Linked DNA regions of Cycloclasticus pugetii PS-1. The main gene of each other region encodes a partner of the protein of the gene in region 2 in a complex. Links are inferred from orthologs where the notes say so. Each region holds a gene or a part of one and is shown on either strand. Other genes may lie near its edges. The genes, in order: dapF and CYCPU_RS0101375.

Evidence for each region.
Region 1: the proteins of CYCPU_RS0101375 (region 2) and dapF are in contact, whole or in part, in a solved structure (PDB 5YGU), measured with the Escherichia coli proteins. The link is inferred for Cycloclasticus pugetii PS-1 from one-to-one orthologs.

The regions. Positions count from the first base shown.
Region 1 is NZ_ARVU01000001.1:2,185,065-2,195,809, forward strand. The notes cover bases 2,732-5,731. They hold dapF (diaminopimelate epimerase), read right to left. Parts: upstream 4,646-5,731; coding sequence 3,818-4,645; downstream 2,732-3,817. Other genes in these bases: xerC (tyrosine recombinase XerC), read right to left, coding at 2,732-3,114; CYCPU_RS0110675 (DUF484 family protein), read right to left, coding at 3,117-3,821; lysA (diaminopimelate decarboxylase), read right to left, coding at 4,639-5,731. Outside these bases: ATP-dependent protease ATPase subunit HslU, read right to left, coding at 1-850; ATP-dependent protease subunit HslV, read right to left, coding at 847-1,404; CYCPU_RS0110665 (DUF4126 domain-containing protein), read left to right, coding at 1,538-2,197; more of xerC, read right to left, coding at 2,206-2,731; more of lysA, read right to left, coding at 5,732-5,910; LPS translocon maturation chaperone LptM, read right to left, coding at 5,910-6,029; CYCPU_RS0110695 (alpha/beta hydrolase), read left to right, coding at 6,127-6,798; phosphoethanolamine transferase CptA, read left to right, coding at 6,998-8,692; CYCPU_RS0110705 (diacylglycerol kinase), read left to right, coding at 8,726-9,085; CYCPU_RS0110710 (LysR substrate-binding domain-containing protein), read left to right, coding at 9,134-10,015; CYCPU_RS0110715 (peroxiredoxin), read left to right, coding at 10,125-10,640; CYCPU_RS0110720 (class I adenylate cyclase), read right to left, coding at 10,717-10,745. UniProt on the Escherichia coli protein: Involved in the succinylase branch of the L-lysine biosynthesis and in the biosynthesis of the pentapeptide incorporated in the peptidoglycan moiety. Catalyzes the stereoinversion of LL-2,6-diaminopimelate (L,L-DAP) to meso-diaminopimelate (meso-DAP).
Region 2 is NZ_ARVU01000001.1:269,943-280,492, forward strand. Bases 4,875-7,679 are described here. They hold CYCPU_RS0101375 (RNA pyrophosphohydrolase), read left to right. Parts: upstream 4,875-5,929; coding sequence 5,930-6,430; downstream 6,431-7,679. Other genes in these bases: CYCPU_RS0101365 (DNA-3-methyladenine glycosylase I), read right to left, coding at 4,875-5,078; CYCPU_RS0101370 (histidinol-phosphatase), read right to left, coding at 5,082-5,735; cpdA (3',5'-cyclic-AMP phosphodiesterase), read right to left, coding at 6,431-7,261; argA (amino-acid N-acetyltransferase), read right to left, coding at 7,338-7,679. Outside these bases: CYCPU_RS0101345 (OmpA family protein), read left to right, coding at 162-917; CYCPU_RS0101350 (WD40 repeat domain-containing protein), read right to left, coding at 1,228-2,199; CYCPU_RS0101355 (alpha/beta fold hydrolase), read right to left, coding at 2,219-3,124; siroheme synthase CysG, read right to left, coding at 3,129-4,508; more of CYCPU_RS0101365, read right to left, coding at 4,512-4,874; more of argA, read right to left, coding at 7,680-8,891; argE (acetylornithine deacetylase), read right to left, coding at 8,955-10,100; ilvD (dihydroxy-acid dehydratase), read right to left, coding at 10,160-10,550. UniProt on the Escherichia coli protein: Master regulator of 5'-end-dependent mRNA decay.

The DNA.
Region 1 (10,745 bases), 1.9 Mb from region 2 along the record:
AGGGTAACAAATCACGCTGAACGCCATCACGAGAAACATCGGCACCGCCGCTATCACCTCGTTTACACACTTTATCCAGCTCATCTAAAAATACAATCCCCGTTTGCTCTAGGTTTTCTATTGCCTTGTGCTTTAGCTCATCGTCATTAACCAGTTTTGCCGCTTCTTCCTCGACCATCGCCACCAAAGCATGCTTAATGGACATTTTACGTTTCTTCTTTTTATCACCCGACATGTTTTGAAACATCCCTTGCAACTGGTTGGTCATTTCTTCCATACCAGGAGGTGCCATAATTTCCACACCCACGCTAGGCGCACTTATCTCGACTTCAATTTCCTTATCGTCTAATTCACCTTCACGCAGCTTTTTACGAAATTTTTGTCGTGTTGCATCACCCGTTGTATCGCTTGTATCGCTTGTATCTACGCTTTCAGCACGCGGCAATAAAAGGTCTAGCACTCTGTCCTCGGCTGCATCTTCCGCTCTACGTTTGACTTTTCCCATCTCGACTTCACGGGTCATTTTAACGGCAATATCAGCAAGATCACGTATAATAGAATCAACATCTCTACCGACATAACCCACCTCGGTAAATTTAGTTGCTTCAATTTTTATAAATGGCGCTTTGGCTAAGGTTGCTAAACGCCGCGCTATTTCTGTTTTACCAACGCCTGTTGGGCCAATCATTAAAATGTTCTTGGGCGTAATTTCACTGCGTAGATTCTCGGGTACTTGTGAGCGTCTCCACCGGTTTCTTAAGGCAATAGCTACGGCTCGTTTTGCCGCATTCTGCCCTACAATATGCTTATCAAGTTCATGCACAATTTCTTTTGGTGTCATTTGGCTCATATTACTTCTTTCCCCTCGGACGTTAATTCTTCTATCGTTTGGTTATGATTAGTATAAATGCAGATATCGCCGGCAATATTGAGTGATTTTTCTACAATCTCACGGGCACTCAATTCTGTATTTTCTAATAACGCTTTGGCTGCTGATTGTGCAAAGGGGCCACCTGAACCGATGGCAATAAGATCTTGCTCCGGTTGAATCACATCACCATTACCCGAAATAATCAGCGAGTCTTTACTGTCTGCAATTGCCAGTAGCGCTTCCAACTTACGCAGCATCCGGTCTGTTCGCCAATCTTTAGCCATTTCAACCGCCGCGCGGGTTAAATTACCATGATGCTTTTCAAGCATGCCTTCAAAACGCTCAAACAAGGTAAATGCATCGGCTGTTGCACCCGCGAAGCCAGCAATAACATCCCCACTAGCAAGTTTACGAACTTTTCGAGCATTTCCTTTCATAATCGTATTGCCCAAGGTGACTTGCCCATCACCACCTATTACGACACTATCACCTCGTCGCACAGAGACGATTGTTGTTCCTCTAAAATCCACGATAATCTCTCATTTAAACTATTGACCCTTTATTTTACACAATAATCATGCCTTAGCGTGCATCCCTATTTGTTTAGCTAGTATTCATAGTTCTTATGATATTCTTACCCAATGTGTAAAACAGGGAGTGATTATTGTGGATGAATTAAACCAAATTTCTCAAACACTGGCCTTGAGCATGGGCGCAGCGTGGGGGAGCGGTATCAATTTATACGCTACACTCTTAACCCTTGGTTACTTAGCGCATACTGGTCATATTGATTTGCCGCCTGATTTATTGATTGTAGCGGATCCGCTAGTAATGACCGCTGCTGGATTAATGTATGCAGTTGAGTTTTTTGCCGATAAGGTGCCCGGCGTAGATACCGGCTGGGATACCATCCATACTTTCGTGAGAATTCCTGCTGGCGCTATGTTAGCTGCTGGTGCTATTGGTGACATTGGCCCTGCCGCTGAAATTGCAGCAGCCATCGTTGGTGGAAGCTTAGCTGGTGCGACGCATGCCACAAAAACAGGTAGCCGTGCGTTAATAAACACATCACCCGAACCGTTCACCAACTGGACCGCCTCTATTATGGAAGATATCGCCGTTTTTGCAGGTGTTTGGGCGTCCATCCAACATCCGACCTTTTTTATGGTCGGTTTAGTTTTATTTATCCTCTTAATGATTTGGGCACTACCAAAATTATGGCGTGCAATAAAACGCGTATTTACATTTTTAGGCAAGCTATTTGGCCCCTCTAACAATGATATCTTAGAGACACCCTCGGATGGTAAATTGCCAAAGCCAGACTAAACCAAAACTTATTTCTTTTTCGGCTTAGCCTTTGGGTGCGCTTTATCGTAAACCGACGCTAGGTGTTGAAAATCTAAGTGCGTGTATACTTGCGTGGTACTAATATTACTGTGACCTAATAATTCTTGCACCGCTCGAAGGTCTTGGCTTGACTCCAACATATGACTCGCAAATGAGTGTCGTAACATATGTGGGTGCAAGCGCCCTTGCAAGCCTTGGCGTTTTCGCCATCGCTCTAAACGCGACTGAATACTTCTTGTGCTTAAGCGTAAACCTGTCTTTCCGACAAACAACGCCATTTCACCCGTTTTAACCTTATCCATCCGCACTGCTAACCATTTACGAATAGCGTTGACAGCCTTCCGGCCCAACGGTAATAAGCGGGACTTACCTCCTTTTCCGTTGACAACATGAACCGTTCGGCTACTTAAGTCCAAGTCCATTAAATCTATATTCGCTAATTCACTGACCCGTAGACCCGACGAGTAAAGCAGTTCCCACATCGCTACATCACGAATTTCCAGGTCATCATTGGGGACCGCCTCTAACAGACTATTAATCTGGTCGACATCCAACACCTTAGGTAAGGTTTTCGCTGATTTCGGCGCTCGAATACCAGACGCAGGGTTATTCAACAGCACATTGGTTTTAATGAGATAACTAAAAAAGCTCCGACAGGCCGATAATTCGCGCTGCAAACTTCGAGCACTCAAGCCTTTTCGGTGTCGCTGTGCGACAAAACGCCGAACATGGTGTGGATCAAGTTGCGACCATGAAACGAGCTCATTCTCATCACAATAATTAACTAATTGAGATAAGTCACGCGCATAGGCTTGTAACGTATTTAAAGAGAATCTACGCTCAACGTTTAATGCATCTAAAAACTGCTGACGTGCCTCAACAGCCGCTGGTTCCATCGTTACTCTTTTATCTCTTGCAGTGAGTTAAGCCGTTTGGCAACCAGCTCCCCAAGGTGCTCTAAAAACAAGGTACCCATGGTTGTGTGAAAACGGTCTGAATCCTTACTGCCTATGGCCAATATGCCATCTTGTTGGGCGACCTTGAGTGGAATCAGCGCAGCAGACTTAACCTCATCCGCTTGTTGATTAAACAACGCCTTCGCCTGTGCGTGTGTCGGCAAGCCACACTTAATCTTCTGTGACTCAAGCAAGCGTTTAAAATGCTCTAACTGAGGATTATCTTTTTGCCAGAGAACATCACTGATGGGGAAGACACTGTCGCTATTTTCGTCTACTAAGCGAATAGCAAAAAACTCTGCACCGAAACATTCTCGCAGGGTGTCATCAAGTGTTGCGAATACATCTTCCACACAACGAGCATCAATTAATGTGGTTGTTAACTGCTGCATCCGCCCGAATAAGGCATCATTTTCACGCGCAATCGCTAACAGGCCTTCAAGTTGCTTTTGAGACTTTTCGTTTTTATCTCGTAAAATTGCTAGTTGACGCATCGTAAGAGAAACCACGCCACCGTGCTGCTCTACCACTTGAATATCGTCGAGTAACTCTGGATATTGATTAAAAAAATCTGGTGTGGTTAACAAGTATTCACGGACTTGTTCAGCCGTTAACCCTTCTGTTGTTGCAGTTGCTTGTGTACTCATATATCAATCATACCATCAAAAACAAATGTCGCCGGCCCGCTCATCATTACCGGAGCCCCTTCACCTTGCCAATCAATCGTTAATTCGCCACCGGTTAGGGCAACCGTTGTTGGCGTGGTTACTTTACCCAATCGAACTGCGGCAACAACCGCCGCACAAGCACCGCTTCCACAAGCCAAGGTTTCACCGGCGCCGCGCTCATAAACACGTAATGCGAGGCTATCCGGCCCCGTTATTTCACTAAAACCAATATTCGCCCGCTCTGGGAAAAGGCTATGACTTTCCAGCGCGGCGCCCACTGCCTCGACCTCTGCTGTCGCGACATTTTCAACTTGAAGTACTGCATGAGGATTACCCATTGATAACGCTGAAAACGCTACGGTCCTATCCAATACATCAACGCTGTATTGTAATTGTTGTTGCTTCGCTATTAATGGAACATTTGCCGGGTCGAGTTTTGGAACCCCCATATCAACCGTTACCAACTGTTCCTCATTAACCGTTAAAACCAACTCACCGGCGTCTGTTTCCACTCGAATTGAGCGTTTATTGGTTAAGCCTTTTTGTGTCACGAATAGCGCAAAACAACGTGCGCCATTACCACACTGAGAAACCTCACTACCATCTGCGTTATAAATAACATAACGAAAGTCCGCACTCATTTTTGCCGGTTCTACTAAGAGTAGTTGGTCAAAGCCAATACCGTAGTGGCGATCGGCTAAGGCTTTAATTTGCTCGGCCGTTAGCTGAACCGTTTGGTTTATGGCATCAATAACAACAAAGTCATTACCTAAGCCATGCATTTTACTAAAGTTAATTAACAACCTGCGTCCTCAGTTTCATTCGGTAATAGTGCTTCGTTTTGCCATAAGCTTTCTAACCGTTGTCGTGCGCCAATTAAGTGGATCTGCTCTCCATCCACCATAACCTCAGCAGCACTTGGTCTTGAATTGTAATTCGAGCTCATTGTGAACCCATAAGCGCCCGCAGAACGGACCGCTAATAAATCGCCTTCTTCAATAGCCAGCTCACGGTCTTTTCCTAAAAAATCACCTGTTTCACAAACTGGACCAACAATATCATAACAAGCTGTTTTAGCTGTTGACGTTAAATTAACAGGCACAATATTTTGCCACGCTTGATATAGTGCAGGGCGCATCAAGTCATTCATCGCTGCATCTACAATAGCAAACCGCTTACCTTCTACCGGTTTAATATATTCAACCTTAGTCACTAAAATACCTGCATTTCCGGCAATTGCACGGCCTGGTTCTAATAATATTTCATAGGGCAGATCGCCTAGCTTTTGGTACAAGGCTTTTACATAGTCGGCAGGCAATGGTGGTTGCTCGTCTCGATAACAAATACCAAGACCTCCACCTAAATCCAGATGATCAATACGAATACCCACACCTTGTAACCGATCCAATAAACTTAATACCCGATCCAGCGCATCCACAAACGGCGCAACATCCGTTAACTGCGAGCCTATATGGCAATCTAAGCCCGTAATATTCAAATGCGGCAACGCATTCGCGCGTTGATACTCCATAAAGGCTGTTTCAATATCTAAGCCAAATTTATTTTCTTTTAACCCCGTAGAAATATAAGGGTGCGTTTGCGCATCTACATCAGGGTTAACGCGAATAGAAATATTCGCAATATGACCTAACTCACCCGCAATTTCATTGATACGGTCTAACTCTGCAGAGACTTCCACATTAAAACAACGAATACCAACGTCTAACGCCCTGCGTATTTCATCATGCCGTTTACCAACCCCTGAGAAAACAATTTTTTCAGGCTGCCCACCCGCTGTTAACACACGTTCTAACTCACCGATAGACACAATATCAAACCCTGAACCTAAGCGTGCTAGTACATTTAGCACCGCAATGTTCGAGTTCGCTTTAACCGCATAACATATTAAGTGCGGACGTCCTTCAAAGGCTTGATCAAATGCCTTCCAGTGGCGTTCCAATGTCGCCCGGGAATAAATATAGGTGGGGCTAGAGAATTGCTCTACGATTGATTGAACCGAAACATTTTCCGCAAAAAGTTGCTTATCTTGGTACTGAAAATAATCCATTACAAACCTAATTCTTGTGCGATTTGATTACTCGGCATATACAGCGGCCCTTTCTGTCCACAAGCAGCTAGCATGGCCAGTAACCCACAAATTAGCATCATTTTTAATAAACGCGACATTTTGTACCCTTTAATTATTTCAGTAATCGACAGTATAAACGTTTGGCATTTTTTGGCATACTCTAACCCTTTCTAGAAACCAATTGAACCTATCGCCATGCTAGCTACCCGACTTCCTGCCATTATCTCAAACCCAAACACACCTATTCGTTGTTCCGTTATTTGGCTACATGGCCTAGGCGCTAATGGCAATGATTTTGCACCCATCGTATCTGAGCTAGGTATTCAAGATGAACTAGGCATACGGTTCGTCTTTCCTCATGCCCCTTCCATCGCGGTAACTATCAACGGCGGCGCTGTCATGCCCGCTTGGTATGACATTACCGAAATGGACTTAATGAAACGTGCCGACAATGCTGGCATTGTATCGTCAAGCAAAACCATTACTGACATGATCAATGACGAAATCGCGACAGGCATTGAGCCTTCAAAAATTGTTATTGCTGGCTTTTCTCAAGGTGGGGTCATCGCTTTTGACGCAGGCCTACGCTTTCCTGAAACGCTTGCAGGCATTATGGCTCTTTCAACCTATATTCCTATGCAAGATACATTGCCAACCGCTGAACAAAGCGGTCACGCTAAGATTCCAATTTTCTATGGGCACGGTGACTTTGATCCTGTGATACCAATTGAACAAGCAGACTCATCACGCCGCTTTCTTGAAGCGTCAGGCTATTGTGTTGACTGGCATGCTTACCCGATGGAACACTCCGTTTGCCCACAAGAAATTCATCACATTAAAGATTGGTTAACAACCGTGCTGTCTTGACAAGCACTGACTTTTTATCAAAAAAAAATTTCCTTCGATAACAGCACAAGCCCAATAAAGACGGAGACCCTCATTCACCCATTTCATTTGGACATCGCCACACTTTCAAACAAAACCCTAATATGATTTCCCCGTTTAAGGCTTCCTTAATATTACGTCACTACAATGCAAACCATGCATCTACTGATATAGGAACCTTATGTCATCAAACTTTAGTTGGAAATCGTTAGGCAAGCTTTACCTGTATTTTTTTTATTTCTCTGGGTTAAGCCAAATCTTAATTTATGCTGCAGGCATGTCAAATACAGTTGGCATACGGCAAGCTTTATTTATATCGACTATTTGGCTGGTTCCCAATTTAATTTGGCCTCAATATACGCGCAAAATTTCAGCCTTTATTGGCCTATTAATTTGGCCTGCCTCTCTAGTTAGCCTCAGTTATTTTTACATCTACGGGCAAGATTTTTCTCAAAGCGTACTTTTCATCATTTTTGAATCAAATGTCTCAGAAAGTAAGGAATTTATAGAATCATACCTTGATTATAAAATCATTCTCTTGGCTATCACTCATGCTCTCACGGGTATCTACTTATGGCGCCAAATAACGCCCGTTTATCTACCTAGATTAAATAAGCTCATTACTATTTGTATTGTTTCACTGATCTTTGGAGGTGGTTTTTTAAAACCCCTCATCGTTTATGGCAAAAGCTGGGATTATTCTATTAAATCATTTCAAGATAAAATTGAGCCTGCGGCACCTTGGAATATGATTGCTGGTTATTTTAAATACACAAAAGTGTTAGACGCAATGAATGAACAGTTGGCGGAAAGCACTCAAATACCGCCTCTAAGTAACCTTGTTTATTCAAATAATAAGCAAACCATGGTGCTTGTCATAGGAGAGTCAACTAACTCACAAAGAATGAGTTTATATGGGTACTCTCGCCACACAACTCCTCTGTTAGATAATATGCAGCACGAATTACTGACATATACCGATGTGATTAGCCCAAGACCTTCTACAATTGAAGCTTTACAACAAGTGCTAACATTCGCCGACCAGAAAAACCCTGATGTTTACTTAACCAAGCCAACTCTAATAAACATGATGCGTCAAGCTGGTTATAAATCGCTTTGGATTACAAACCAACAAACACAAACAAAGCGCAACACCTTATTACTCACCTTCTCCCAGCAAGCAGATGAGCAAGTATATTTAAACAACAACCGTGTTCAAAACTCTAGTCAGCTTGATGATGGTGTCCTAAAGCCATTCAAAAACGCCTTAAGTAATAGTGATGGCCCAACATTTATTGTCGTACACCTACTTGGGACGCACCGTAAATACAATTATCGTTATCCAGAAAGTTTCAAACAATTTACTGGTCGCGCTGGTATGCCAGACTGGGTACCAGATGAACACGCTGAGGAATACAATGATTATGATAACGCTATCTTATTCAATGACTACGTTGTCTCAAGCTTAATTAACATTCTAAAAGAGACCTCAACAAACAGTTCTTTAGTGTATTTCTCAGATCATGGAGAAGAAGTTTACGACACAAAAGATGATTTATTTTGTGGCAGGAATGAAGGCAAACCAACACCCGCAATGTATACCGTCCCTTTTATTGCCTGGCTATCTCCTGAATGGAAAAAAATGCATCCAACCTCTTCAATTCAAAAAACCCTAAACCACCCTTATCAAACGTCTGACTTTATTTATAGTTGGGCTGACTTGGCAGGCATAGATTTCATAGGTAATAACCCGACTAGAAGTATCTTTAATAAACATTTTATTGCTAGGAAACGTATGATTGGTTCACCATTCACCCCAAAGAAAATGATTGATTTTGTTTCTATCTCTCACAAACAAGAACTTACGCTAAATTAACCGTCAAATACTAACTTTTCTTAGGAAACCACCTTGGCCGGACAAAACTTAAAGGGTATACAACGGCTAAAAGCAGCTTGGAGCAACTCGCTGGCAGGAGTAAAGGCATGTTGGGCACATGAAGAAGCCTTTAGACAGGAGGTAGTACTGACTGTACTAGCCACCCCCTTAGCCTTTTATATCACCGAGATACCTACTGAAAGAGCCTTGCTTATCGGTAGTTTGCTACTTCTCCTTATAATAGAATTAATAAATTCTGCAGTCGAAGCAACGGTAGATAGAATCGGGCTCGAGTACCACGAGTTATCTGGAAAGGCTAAAGATATAGCTTCAGCTGCCGTATTATTCGGCAGCTTATTAGTTGCTTTAACCTGGCTTTTAATTCTACTTTAAATACAATAATCTATTGTTAACTCTCTTCTTTCACTAAACATACAAACCATGAACCTTCGGGATTTAAAATACATTGTTGCTGTCGCAGAAACAAAAAGCTTTGTTAAGGCCGCCGAACAATGCTTTGTTAGCCAACCCACGTTGAGCATGCAAATTAAAAAGCTCGAAAATTCATTAAATATTAAAATTTTTGAACGTAACAACAAACATGTTTTAGTCACCGAGATAGGCAAGCAGGTTATTGAAACGGCAAAGCGTATCTTGCAAGATGCTGAACACATCAGCATTTTAGCAAAACATGAACAAGACCCTTTCGCCGGTGATTTTACATTAGGCGCATTTCCTACCATCGCCCCTTATATTCTTCCCAAACTAATTCCACTTATTAAAAAAAAGCTTCCTAACCTGCGTTTAATCTTAGTAGAAGAAAAAACTGACATCTTGCTCCATAAACTAAAAACGGGGCTCATCGATGCAGCACTACTAGCCGGCCCTATCCATGATGAAAGCTTGATCGCAGAAAATTTATTTGATGACGAATTTAAACTCGCTGTGGCAACGAACCATCCGTTAGCCGAACAAACCATCATTAATCCAGATGAATTAACCAATCAACCCTTGCTCTTATTAGACGAAGGGCACTGTCTAAGAGACCAGGCCTTACAGTTTTGCCAGCTCAGCGGTATAGATGAAGAACAAAATGTAAGGGCCACCAGCCTTGAAACATTGAGACAAATGGTCATTGCTGGCACAGGCATTACGTTTATACCTACGATTGCGATTCAAAACAATGATGACAATATTCGCTACATACCTTTTGAAGAACCTAAACCGAAACGCACTATTTATTTAGTCAGCCGACAAACAAACCCACGCACTGAGCTTATAAAACAGCTCAAAAACCTTTGTGTTAACAAAAATCAACTATAGATAATACCTATTAAATTAATAATAACAATTGATTTTACCTGATAAAACATCAAGACTAAACTATCACTTGTAGCGATAAACCAACCATTTAAACCAATAGGAGATATCTATGACACAATTAGTACCTCAGTGCACGTTCAAAACACGCGTAAGAGATACCAGCATTGAAGGTGACAACCCTTTTCGCTGGCAAGACCTCACAACAGATGACATCTTTGCTGGTAAAAAAATTGTTCTTTTTGCATTACCCGGTGCCTTTACACCCACTTGTTCAAGCACCCATCTACCGGGCTTTGAAGCCAAGCATGCAGAGTTAAAAGCAAAAGGTGTTGACGAAGTTTACTGCTTAAGCGTGAATGACGCCTTTACCATGTACCAATGGAGTAAAAACCTTGGTATTAAAAACGTGAAAATGCTACCCGATGGTAATGGTGAGTTCACACGTTTAATGAACATGCTGGTTAAAAAAGAGAACTTGGGCTTCGGTGAGCGTTCTTGGCGCTACGCTATGATCGTTGATGATGGAAAGATCACTGCTTTATTCAGTGAACCAGGAAAAGAAGACAACTGCGCAGATGACCCTTTTACCTGCAGTGATGTTGATACTGTTCTTAAGCAACTTTAAATTAAGCCTTACAAACCCCCAGCCTTTTTAAAGGCTGGGGGCTCATTTCTTTAGTCGTCGTTAATACCTTAAAGCCTTAAACGTTTAGCTTTTTCTCTATGCGTT
Region 2 (10,550 bases):
CAACTTTAAGGTTGTGATAAAAACGGGGCTTTTGCCCCGTTTTTTGTGCATAAGAATAAGTCATAGAGTAGAGTGCAGAGTTGGGATGTTGATCTTTGCTTCGTTTAGGTTAGAATCAACGTCTAGGGATAAATTAATTGTAAAATTAAATGGAGAGAATAATGAGAATTTACAAAAAACTGACAGCATTATTTGCATCAGTAGTGTTAGTCAGTGGCTGTGCAACTGTTGAAACAGAAAGTTGGCAGAATTGTGCCATAGGCGGAGCATTATTAGGCGGTGCGGCTGGCGCATTTGTTGAAGGTGCGACAGAGGTAGGCATTGGGGCCGTAGTGGGTGGTTCCTTAGGTAGTTTAATTTGTGGGGACGAGGCTGAAGCCGTACCAGATGCCGAGCCTGACACAGACGCTGATGGCGTCGTTGACAGTCGTGATGAATGCGTGGGTACGCCAGCAGGGGCAGCTGTTGATAGTAAAGGTTGTAGCACAGATAGTGATAATGATGGGGTTGCTGACTATAAAGATAAGTGCCCCAACTCTGCACCTGGTGCGAAAGTAAATGCATTAGGTTGTGTGGATGCTTTAGTTTTGGAAGGCGTTAACTTTCATACGGCCTCGGCTGAGTTGACTGATTCTGCGAAAGCTATTTTACTACCCATAGCAATGGCTCATCGTAAGCATTATGCGGATGTAAACTTGTTGATAGCTGGTCATACTGACTCACAAGGTACAGATGCGTATAACCAGGGTTTATCTGAAAGGCGTGCAGCATCAGTTCGTGCTTTTATGATTACACATGGTTGTGATGAAAACATGCTCTCAACAATCGGATATGGTGAAAGCAAGCCTGTTGCAGATAATGCTACCTCTGAAGGGCGTGCTAAGAATCGTCGTGTGGAGATGAGCGAAAAGAAATAGTTACTTAATAAATGAAAAAACGGGGCTTTTGCCCCGTTTTTTTTTGTAAAAAATAAACCAATTAGTAAGGCTAGGCGTAATCTTAAAACTCAAAAGTGGCGTTACTGCCAATGAGCTTTATGCCAACGAAGTTAGGTTTATGTGCTTTTCTATGAGCTTGTCTTTGACAGACTGGGCAAGATTAGTACTAGCAGATACACCAAATGAGTTTATTCTGGCGGGAGTCGCTGATATTTTTATTATTTTTTCCGCTTAGGGTTGGGATTGCTTGGCTAATAAAGAACAGCGAGCTGTATGGTCGACAGAAAAATTATTTATTCGTTATTTTCCATTTTTGTGCGATGCCGCTGGACGTTTCGCTATATATATATTGTCCATCAGATGAGAAAGCCAAGGCAATAATAGCGGCGGCCTCATTGCCCCATATAACGTCTTTTTTTGGCATCCATGTGTTAAGCAGGCTGCCTGTTTTAACATCCCATAAGTCAATTCGTTGATTGGGCCTACCTGTAAGTAGGTGCTGGGAGTCGGTTGAGAACTGGCTAGCGGAAACAGTCATATACCTCATAGGAAGCTGGCTTAGTTTATCGCCAGTTTCAGTATCCCATAGTTTGGTTTTTCCTAGGGATGCATTACTCATCGCATAACGACCATCATCAGATAAAGCGACATTAAATATTTTAAAGTTTTGGCGCCATTGTTGGGTCAACTCTCCAGTTTTAAGGTCCCAGAGCTTTGCGTATTGATCATTAGCTCCTGTAATAGCGTAACGTCCGTTGTGTGATAGAGCGACAGTATTAACAAAACCATTGTGCTTGAAGCTGTAAATGATTTTTCCATAATAAAGATCGAAGTAATAGGCTTTGTTCGATTCCATGCCGATAAGAGCATGTTGACCATTGCTTGAAATAGCGATATCTGTAATATTAGGAAAGTCCCAATAGCCAATAATTTTGCCACTTTTGACTTCCCATAAAGCAAGGGAGTTACTCTCAGCGGTAATGGCAAACTTATTATTAGCAGATATTGCAGTGGCGATAATGCCTTTATTGTTATCGGTGTGTTGCCAGCGGTGTAGTACGGTGTTGGTAGCTACTTCAATGAGTTGTGCTACACCATTTGTTATAGAGACAAGGGCTAGTGAACCGTCTTTAGATAGGCTTGCATTGAGTAAGCCCGCTTTATCATGCACCCATTGTTGCTCGACATCGGTCTGATATTGACACGCTTGGAGTAAAAAAATAAGGCTAATAAGATAAATGTTTTTTAAAAAAGGACTCATCTTAATAAGGGGCGTCGGGTTATTTGAAAATACGTTTTAGTTTTAGTTTTAATTTTAATTGAGCGAACAAGCTGAGTGGTTTTTTGAAGGACTCCTCCGTTATCGGCTCAATCTTGTGACCTTCCATAAAGGCTGTTAGTACCTTATTAAAAGCCTTTGGTTGTTCTAATTGTGGGCTATGACCAACGCCATGAAAGGTATGAAATCGGCAATTATCAATATGCTGTTGCATATTTTTTAGTGGTTGTAGGGGGATAACGCTATCTAAGTCACCATGCATAATTAAAACAGGGAATTTAAAGTGCTTTAGTAAATGTGTGCCATTCCATTTTTTTAACGTGGACAAAAAACCATTAAATGCTTTTATATCCATTTTAAGAGCATCTTCAACGATCAGGTTGAGATAGAATTTATTGTAGTTGAGCCTCGGCATGGCTTTTTTAAAGCTGGTCATTAACAGCTTTCGTTTTAAACCAATAGTGCCTAGGAAGTGAAAGATATGTTCGGGTGAAAAAAAAGAGCCCTGGTTGGAAATATTTTTTAATGATGCCATGCCTTCAGCAGGGGCAGGAGCAACCAAGGTTAAGGTAATAATTCGATCAGCATTAGTGCCTGCTAACTGTTGGGCGACAGCACCGCCTAATGAATGACCAACAAGGTGAAATTTATCTAGCTTTAGTTGGTCGGCAAACTGCAGAATGTCTTCGCTGAGCGTTTCTATATCGTAGCCACTGCTAGTGACTTCACTGTCACCACAACCCCTGAAATCGGGTGCGTACCCTTGGAAGCCATTAGGCAACTGTTGTAAAAAAGGTTGCCAATAATGCCAACTGCCAAAATTGCCATGTAGCAGGATAATGGGTATATCGCCGTTTGATTGGTGCTCGTAATGGACGTTAAGGTGTTCAAGTTGAATAAAAGGCATAGTGTTAGTGAACCCAGTTCAATTTATTGTGTAAGGAAACAACGGAGCCAATAATAATTAAAGTAGGTGGTTTTGGTTTAAGCTGGTCCACTTTATCGGCGATATGTAATAAATCAGAAATGATGACGCGGTGATCTGCTGTTGTGCCTTTTTGAATGAGGGCGACAGGGGTGCTGCCTGATAATTGTCGTTCAATAAGTTTTTCACTAATTTGCCGAAGTCCAATTAGCCCCATATAAATCACAATAGTTTGGTTGGGTTTGGCCAGTTGGTCCCAGTCTAAATTGACCGTATTGTCTTTTAAATGCCCCGTGACGAACATGCATGATTGCGCGTGATCTCGATGAGTGAGTGGGATGCCTGAGTAACTGGCGCACCCAGATGCAGCTGTGATACCGGGAACCACTTCAAAAGCGATGCCTTCATCGATAAGCGTTTCAATTTCTTCACCACCGCGACCGAACATAAACGGGTCGCCACCCTTTAGTCGTACAACACGGTTGCCTTCTTTGGCCATTTTTATTAATAAGGCGTTTATGCCTTCTTGCGGCACACTATGTTTGCTGCGTTGTTTACCGACGTATATACGCTCAGCATCGCGACGGGATAAGTTTAGGACTTCGTTAGATACAAGACGGTCGTAGATAATGATATCTGCCAATTGAAGTAACCTTAACGCCTTTAATGTCAATAATTCAGGGTCGCCTGGGCCTCCGCCTACAAGATAAACCTTGCCGTTGGTAGCGACATCAGGTGCTTTATGTAGAGCCTGCAGCAAGCCTTTTTTAGCCTCTTCATGCTGCCCTTGGTAACTGAGTTCGGCGACAGGGCCATTGAAAATAGTTTCCCAGAAAATGCGTCGTTGCTTGATGTTGGAGAAATGATCTTTCACAGCCTGACGGCATTCGGCAGCAAGGCTTGCTAATTTCCCTAAAGATTGTGGGAGCAGCGTTTCAAGCTTTGCACGCATTAAGCGAGACAAGACAGGTGCAACACCGCCACTTGAGATGGCGATGGTCATCGGAGAGCGGTCAACAATGGCAGGAAAAATGAAGCTACATAATTGAGGTTGATCTACAACGTTAACGGGAATGTTGTTTGCCCATGCTTCAGAGGAGACTTGAGCATTAGTTTGTTCGTCATTGACGGCGCAGATAACTAGATGAAAGTCGAGGGTGTCAGTTGGTTTAAAAGCTCGGTTAATATGGTGTATTTGCTGATCAGTAGCCAACTGAGATAATTCGTCTGATAGCGTTGGAGCAATAACAGTGACATTAGCGCGAGCCTCTAATAACAGGCGAGCTTTTCGAGTAGCCACTGAGCCCCCGCCAACTAGTAGACAGTTTTGTTTATCAAGTTTATGAAAAAGCGGAAGGTAATCCATGGTCTATTTTAACTCTGAATGTCGAAAACAGGTAGTTAGGTGATCATTAACAAGGCCAGTAGCCTGCATGAGCGAGTAACAAATGGTTGGGCCAACAAAACTAAAGCCCCTTTTTTTTAAATCACGACTTAGTCGACTGGACATGTCTGTTTCGTTCGGCACTTGTTCGGGTCGCTCCCATTGGTTGATAAGTGGCTGATGGTTTACATACTGCCATAAGTAATTAGAAAAGCTACCAAACTCTTTTTGTGTCTTTATAAAAGCAATAGCATTTTTGACGCTGGCTTTTATTTTAAGTTTATTACGTATGAGTCGTTCGTCTTGTAATAGGTGATTTACTTTTTTGTCGCTATACTTCGCGACGATAGCTGGGTCAAAATGATCATACAGCTCACGGTAAGCTTCACGTCGTTGTAGCACTGTTGACCAACTAAGGCCTGCTTGAGCGCCTTCAAGAATCAGGTATTCAAATAATTTGTGTTCGTCTGTTAAGGGTACGCCCCATTCTTGGTCGTGATACAGAATATCGAGTGGTTTTTGGGCCCAAGGGCAACGTGTCTTATCACCCATGGGTTATCGCAAGGTAATAATTGGCCAATCGTTTTTAATGGCGTGATGCTTCAGTTGTTCATCTGGGTCAACAGCCACGGGGTGGGTGACTTTTTCCAATAGGGGAATGTCATTATGTGAATCACTGTAAAAAGTGCTATTACTGAGGTCGGCCTGATTATCAGCAAGCCATTGTGTTAACCGGGATACTTTCCCATCTTGATAGCAAGGAGTGTCAACATATTCTCCAGTATATCGACCATCAACGAACTCGGGCTCTGTTGCCAATACTGTTGGGATGCCGAAAAGCTTCACAATAGGTTCGGTAACAAAACGATTGGTGGCGGTAATTACCATTAAGGTATCGCCTTTATTACGATGTTCTTCAACTAGGTCCTGTGCTGAGGTTAGTATCAAAGGGCGAATTTTTTCATCAATAAACTGCTCGCGCCACTGATGCAGCTTTTCAACGGGGTGATCGGCAAGAAATGATAATGCAAAACTCAGATACTCACCGATATCCAGCTTACCTTGACAGTAATCGTTGTAGAACTGGGTGTTTGCTTTTGCGTAATCATCGCCATCGACGAGTTTTTTCTCAACAAGAAACTCGCCCCAAAGGTGGTCACTGTCGTCACTAATTAAGGTATTGTCGAGGTCAAAGATGGCAAGGCTCATGGGCGTATTATGTTTACAAGTAGGTTATGAGGGCTACATCAATGTTGCTAGAGGCGCTAGCCCCCATTAATGTGATTTAACTGTAAGTCTGACATAAATATTGGTGATTCCCAATCATTTTGTTATGGATGGTCGCACTGTGTCTAAACGTGGCTATAATAATCAATATTAAATTTTAGTTTAACAAATGAATCATGATTGATGACGATGGCTACCGACATAATGTTGGCATCATTTTATGTAGCCAACACAATAAATTGTTTTGGGCACGGCGTGCGAATCAAAGTGGTTGGCAATTTCCTCAAGGCGGCATGAATGAGGGTGAAACTCATGAAGAGGCGATGTATCGTGAGTTGTATGAAGAGATTGGTTTAAAACCCGAGCATGTTGAAGTTGTTGGAAAAACAAGAGAGTGGGTCTATTACGACTTACCTAAACGTTATGTTCGTAGGGATCGTTCACCAGTGTGTAGAGGTCAAAAGCAGATTTGGTTTATGTTACGGTTGGTGGGTGAAGAAAAACATATTACATTTGATAAAACGGAGACACCAGAATTTGATAGCTGGCGCTGGGCTGATTATTGGGAGCCGGCTTTCGATGTTGTGTATTTCAAGCGTAATGTGTATTTAAGTGCATTAACCGAAATGTGGTCTTTTTTATTCCCGGGGATTACGCCTAATATTTTTAAAAAATAACTAATACCCAGCAGAGTTTTGATCGAGGTTATTGGGGGTAGTTGCTAGTCTGATAACATCCGTGTGTATCCCGCCACTGGTTGTTAAGCTCAGCCAACGATAACCAGGTGCTATATTGTCTATAGCAAACTCTTGGCTAAAAGGCTTAAATTGGAAGCAGGTCGATGGTGTGGAGTAGACGGGACTACCCGCAATGGTACTGCTGAACGATTGGTGGACGTGCCCATGAATAATGCCTTGCACGCTTGGGTTGTTCTCGATTAAATAAAGAAGAGGCGCTGGGTTTGCAACGCACATACTATCTAGCCATTGGCTGCCGACAGGCTTTAATTGATGATGCAAACAGATGAGCACATGCTTAGCGGGATGAGCATCGATTTCTTGCTGGAGGTTGGCTACCTCCTGCTCGTCTAGAGTCCCGCCTTCTTCACCAGGTGTTTCAGAGTTGAGAAATGCAAAGAGCCATTGTTTATGATGTAAAAAAGGCTGGTACATCACGGGTGGTGTTGAAAACAGGCTGGTTAAGGTGCTGGAGGTGTCATGATTGCCAGGAAGCACGTAACACGGGATGCCGAGCTTTTTTAAATGCTCAATCAGGCGTTGGTAAGACTGAATGGAGCCGTCTTGGCTTAGGTCGCCAGTGAGAAAGATAAGGTCGGGTGGCCAGCTTTGTTGTTGTGCTAGGCTTAAAATGGACAGAAAGCTCTCTTCAGTGTTAACTCCTACCAATTGATCATCAACAGACGCCATCAGGTGCATATCAGTCAGTTGGAGAACTTTTATGCTCGAAGGTTCGCAATGAGCAGATGAGAAAACGTTAGCTTTTTTCAAGAATCTTTTGGAACAATTTAAAGTTTCTCTAAGTATAGCCGCTGATTTTAAAATTGCGCTGAGAAAGAATAGATCCTTAAGCGATTTTTTTAATCATCACCATTGAGCGGCGAGTTTGGTTGTAACGGAGGCGTTTCTCGGCCGGTAAATCATTCAGGGTGGCGGGAGAAAACCCTTTTTCTGCGAACCAATGGCTGCTTTGTGTTGTGAGAACAAACAAGTGGGTTAACCCATGGCTGCGAGCTTTATTCTCTATCATGCTCAATAAATATTCGCCCCGTTCCCCAGTGCGGTAATCGGGGTGAACAGCTACGCAAGCTAACTCGCCCATCAGCTCATCGGGGTATTCGTAAAGGGCTGCGCAAGTTGTTATTAAGCCATCTTGTTCAATCACATGAAATTTATTAATATCCATTTCAATGGCTTCACTAGGGCGGTAGGCAAGAAGGCCTTTTTCTTCTAAGGGCCGAATAAGTTCGATAATACCATGGAGGTCATTAATGGTAGCGGGGCGTGCGTCTTCAAAGGGCTGAATGCTGATCAGTGTGCCTGAGCCTTGCCGAGTAAACAGTTCTAATTGCAGCCCACCATTAATATTTCGGTCAATTAGGTGAATTCGCTTTACACCTAACTGGCTGGCGCGAATGGCTTCTTGCAAGTGCAAGTAAGCATCGTCTTGTTGATTGTCAGAGGACGTTAATAGGGCTTGTGCTTGCTCGGTAGTTAATTGGCGAATGAGTTTGTTTTTCTTGGTGAGAATCTCCGCTCGCTCGGTCATTATGATGAGTTTATCAGCTTTTATTTCGGTCGCTATTTCGGTTGCTATTTCTTCACTACGTAAATTAAAGACCTCACCGGCGGGTGAATACGCCAAGGGTGAAATAAGAACAATTTGGCCTGCATCCAGCGTTTTAGAAATGGTTTCGTTATTAACGCGGCGCACAGCCCCTGTAAACTGGTAGTCAACCCCATTAATAATACCGAGTGGTTTTGCAACGATAAAATTCCCAGAAGCAATATTAATGGTCGAGCCAGAAGAGGCGAGATTGGCTAGACGAGTTGATAGCTTAGCTTCAATATTAGTATGTGTTGTTCCTGCGGCCTCTTTTGCTAATTCAAGGGTTAGCTTATCTGTGACTCTAAGGTGTTGAAAAACACGGCTAGGGTGCTGGTGTTCATGTAGTTTCTTCTCTAGCTGGGTGCGGATACCGTGAACTAGGATAAGACGAATACCTAAGCTATGAAGTAACGCAATATCCTCCATTAATGTTGAGAATAATGTGTCATCGATAGCATCACCGCTAAAGTTTATGACAAATGTTTTCCCCCGATGGGCATGAATATAAGGGGCCGTATTCCTAAACCAATTAATAAATTGATGAGGGGCTATCGGCTCACCTTTGCCAAACCGAGGGAGGGGATTATGTTTACCTTGCTCGAGGGATATATTCAGTTCGTTGGCTGCGTCGATAATGCTCTTCATGGCAGAAGAGGGCACTCGCCCATCGGTACCATGCTTGCTTTTTGGGTAAGTCCAACGGTAAATAGTGGCGGGGTCTTTATTAATGGCCTTAGCTAGCTGCTTTACGCCTCCAAACTGCCGAATAATAAAATTTGCATCATCTTCCATGCGGGAATATTATATTTTTATTGCATTAATTGCAAAAAATATTAATTTTTTGCAATTAAAAGCCTATTTTATGCAAATATTAGAGATTATTTTTTGCATAAAGTTGCAATAAGGCGTTATTTGATCCGCAGGAATGTATTCATTAGCTTGGTGAGCCTGGTCAATGTTCCCTGGTCCGACGACGAGGGTCTCAAGGCCAAGTCTATTAAGAAAAGGTGCTTCTGTGCCAAAGGCAACTGCTTCGGCTTTTTTGCCAGTCAGAGACTCGACCATTTGAGTCAGTTTTGCATTAGCGGCTGTTTCAAAGGCCGGTACGCCAGCAAAAATAGGGCGATGAGCTAGCGTCAGTTTACTGTCGATAGAAAGTATGTTGTTGAGACGTTTTTGCAGGTCGGCCCTTAACGTGTCGATATCCATGCCAGGTAGTGGTCTGATATCTATTTGAGTTTCGCAGTGCGAGCAAATTCTGTTGGGGTTGTCGCCACCATGTATAGATCCGATATTCATCGTTGGTGAGGTTATAGCAAAACTTGGGTTTTGGTGTTTGCGTTGTAAGTCATCACGCCATTTTAATAACTCGTTGATGACTTTATGCATCCCTTCGGTGGCGCTAGCGCCTAAATTAGGGTTGCTAGAGTGGCCAGCTTGCCCGGTAACAACAAGAGACTCCATCATCACACCTTTATGCATGCGAATGGGTGTTAATCCAGTGGGTTCGCCAATAATGGCATACTTAGCATGATGGAACTGTTTTTTGGTGAGTGCTTGAGCCCCAGTCATTGCACTTTCTTCGTCTGCAGTGGCCAGTATTGTCAGTGGTCGTTTGAAATCCTTAGGATTAAAGCGTGAAGCAACATCGATGGCCAGCGCGAAAAAAGACTTCATGTCAGTACTGCCTAAGCCATAGAAATGGTTGTTTTTTTCGGTAAGTTTAAAGGGGTCTTGTTGCCAATGATGTTCATCATAAGGCACTGTATCGGTATGCCCGGAAAGGACCAAGCCATCTGCGCCTTTGTGGCTAGGGCCGATGGTGGCGATGAGATTGGCTTTTCCGGGGTGGTTTGAAAGCGGTTCAACTGAGACAGTGAAGCCAAGGTTTTCTAACCAATCGGCCAGTAAGTGAATAACTGGAAGGTTGCTCTGGTCGAGCGACTGATTAGTGCTGCTGACTGATGGCGTGCCAATTAAGGCACGCATCATGTCAAGCATATTAAGTGGTGTGATCAAGGCTTATGAGTACAAGCCAAAAAGGAGTGGGATCATCCTAATTAGCTGGTTTTATCAGTCACAGCGCCTTCTGAAGCTGAACTGACCAATTTTGCATATTTGGAAAGAACGCCACGTGTGTAACGCGGTTTAGGTTGTTTCCAATTTGCAAGACGTTGTTGAATGACTTCATCGTCTAGGTGCAGACGTAACTCATTTTTTACGCTATCAATCGTAATCGTGTCGCCATCTTCAACAATAGCGATAGCCCCACCTTGAAACGCCTCGGGAGTGATATGGCCCACAACAAAACCATGTGTTCCACCAGAAAAACGGCCATCAGTGATAAAGGCAACTTTATCGCCCAGTCCTCTGCCCATAATGGCTGATGTTGGCGCTAACATTTCTCTCATGCCAGGGCCGCCTTTAGGCCCTTCGTAGCGAATAACCAAA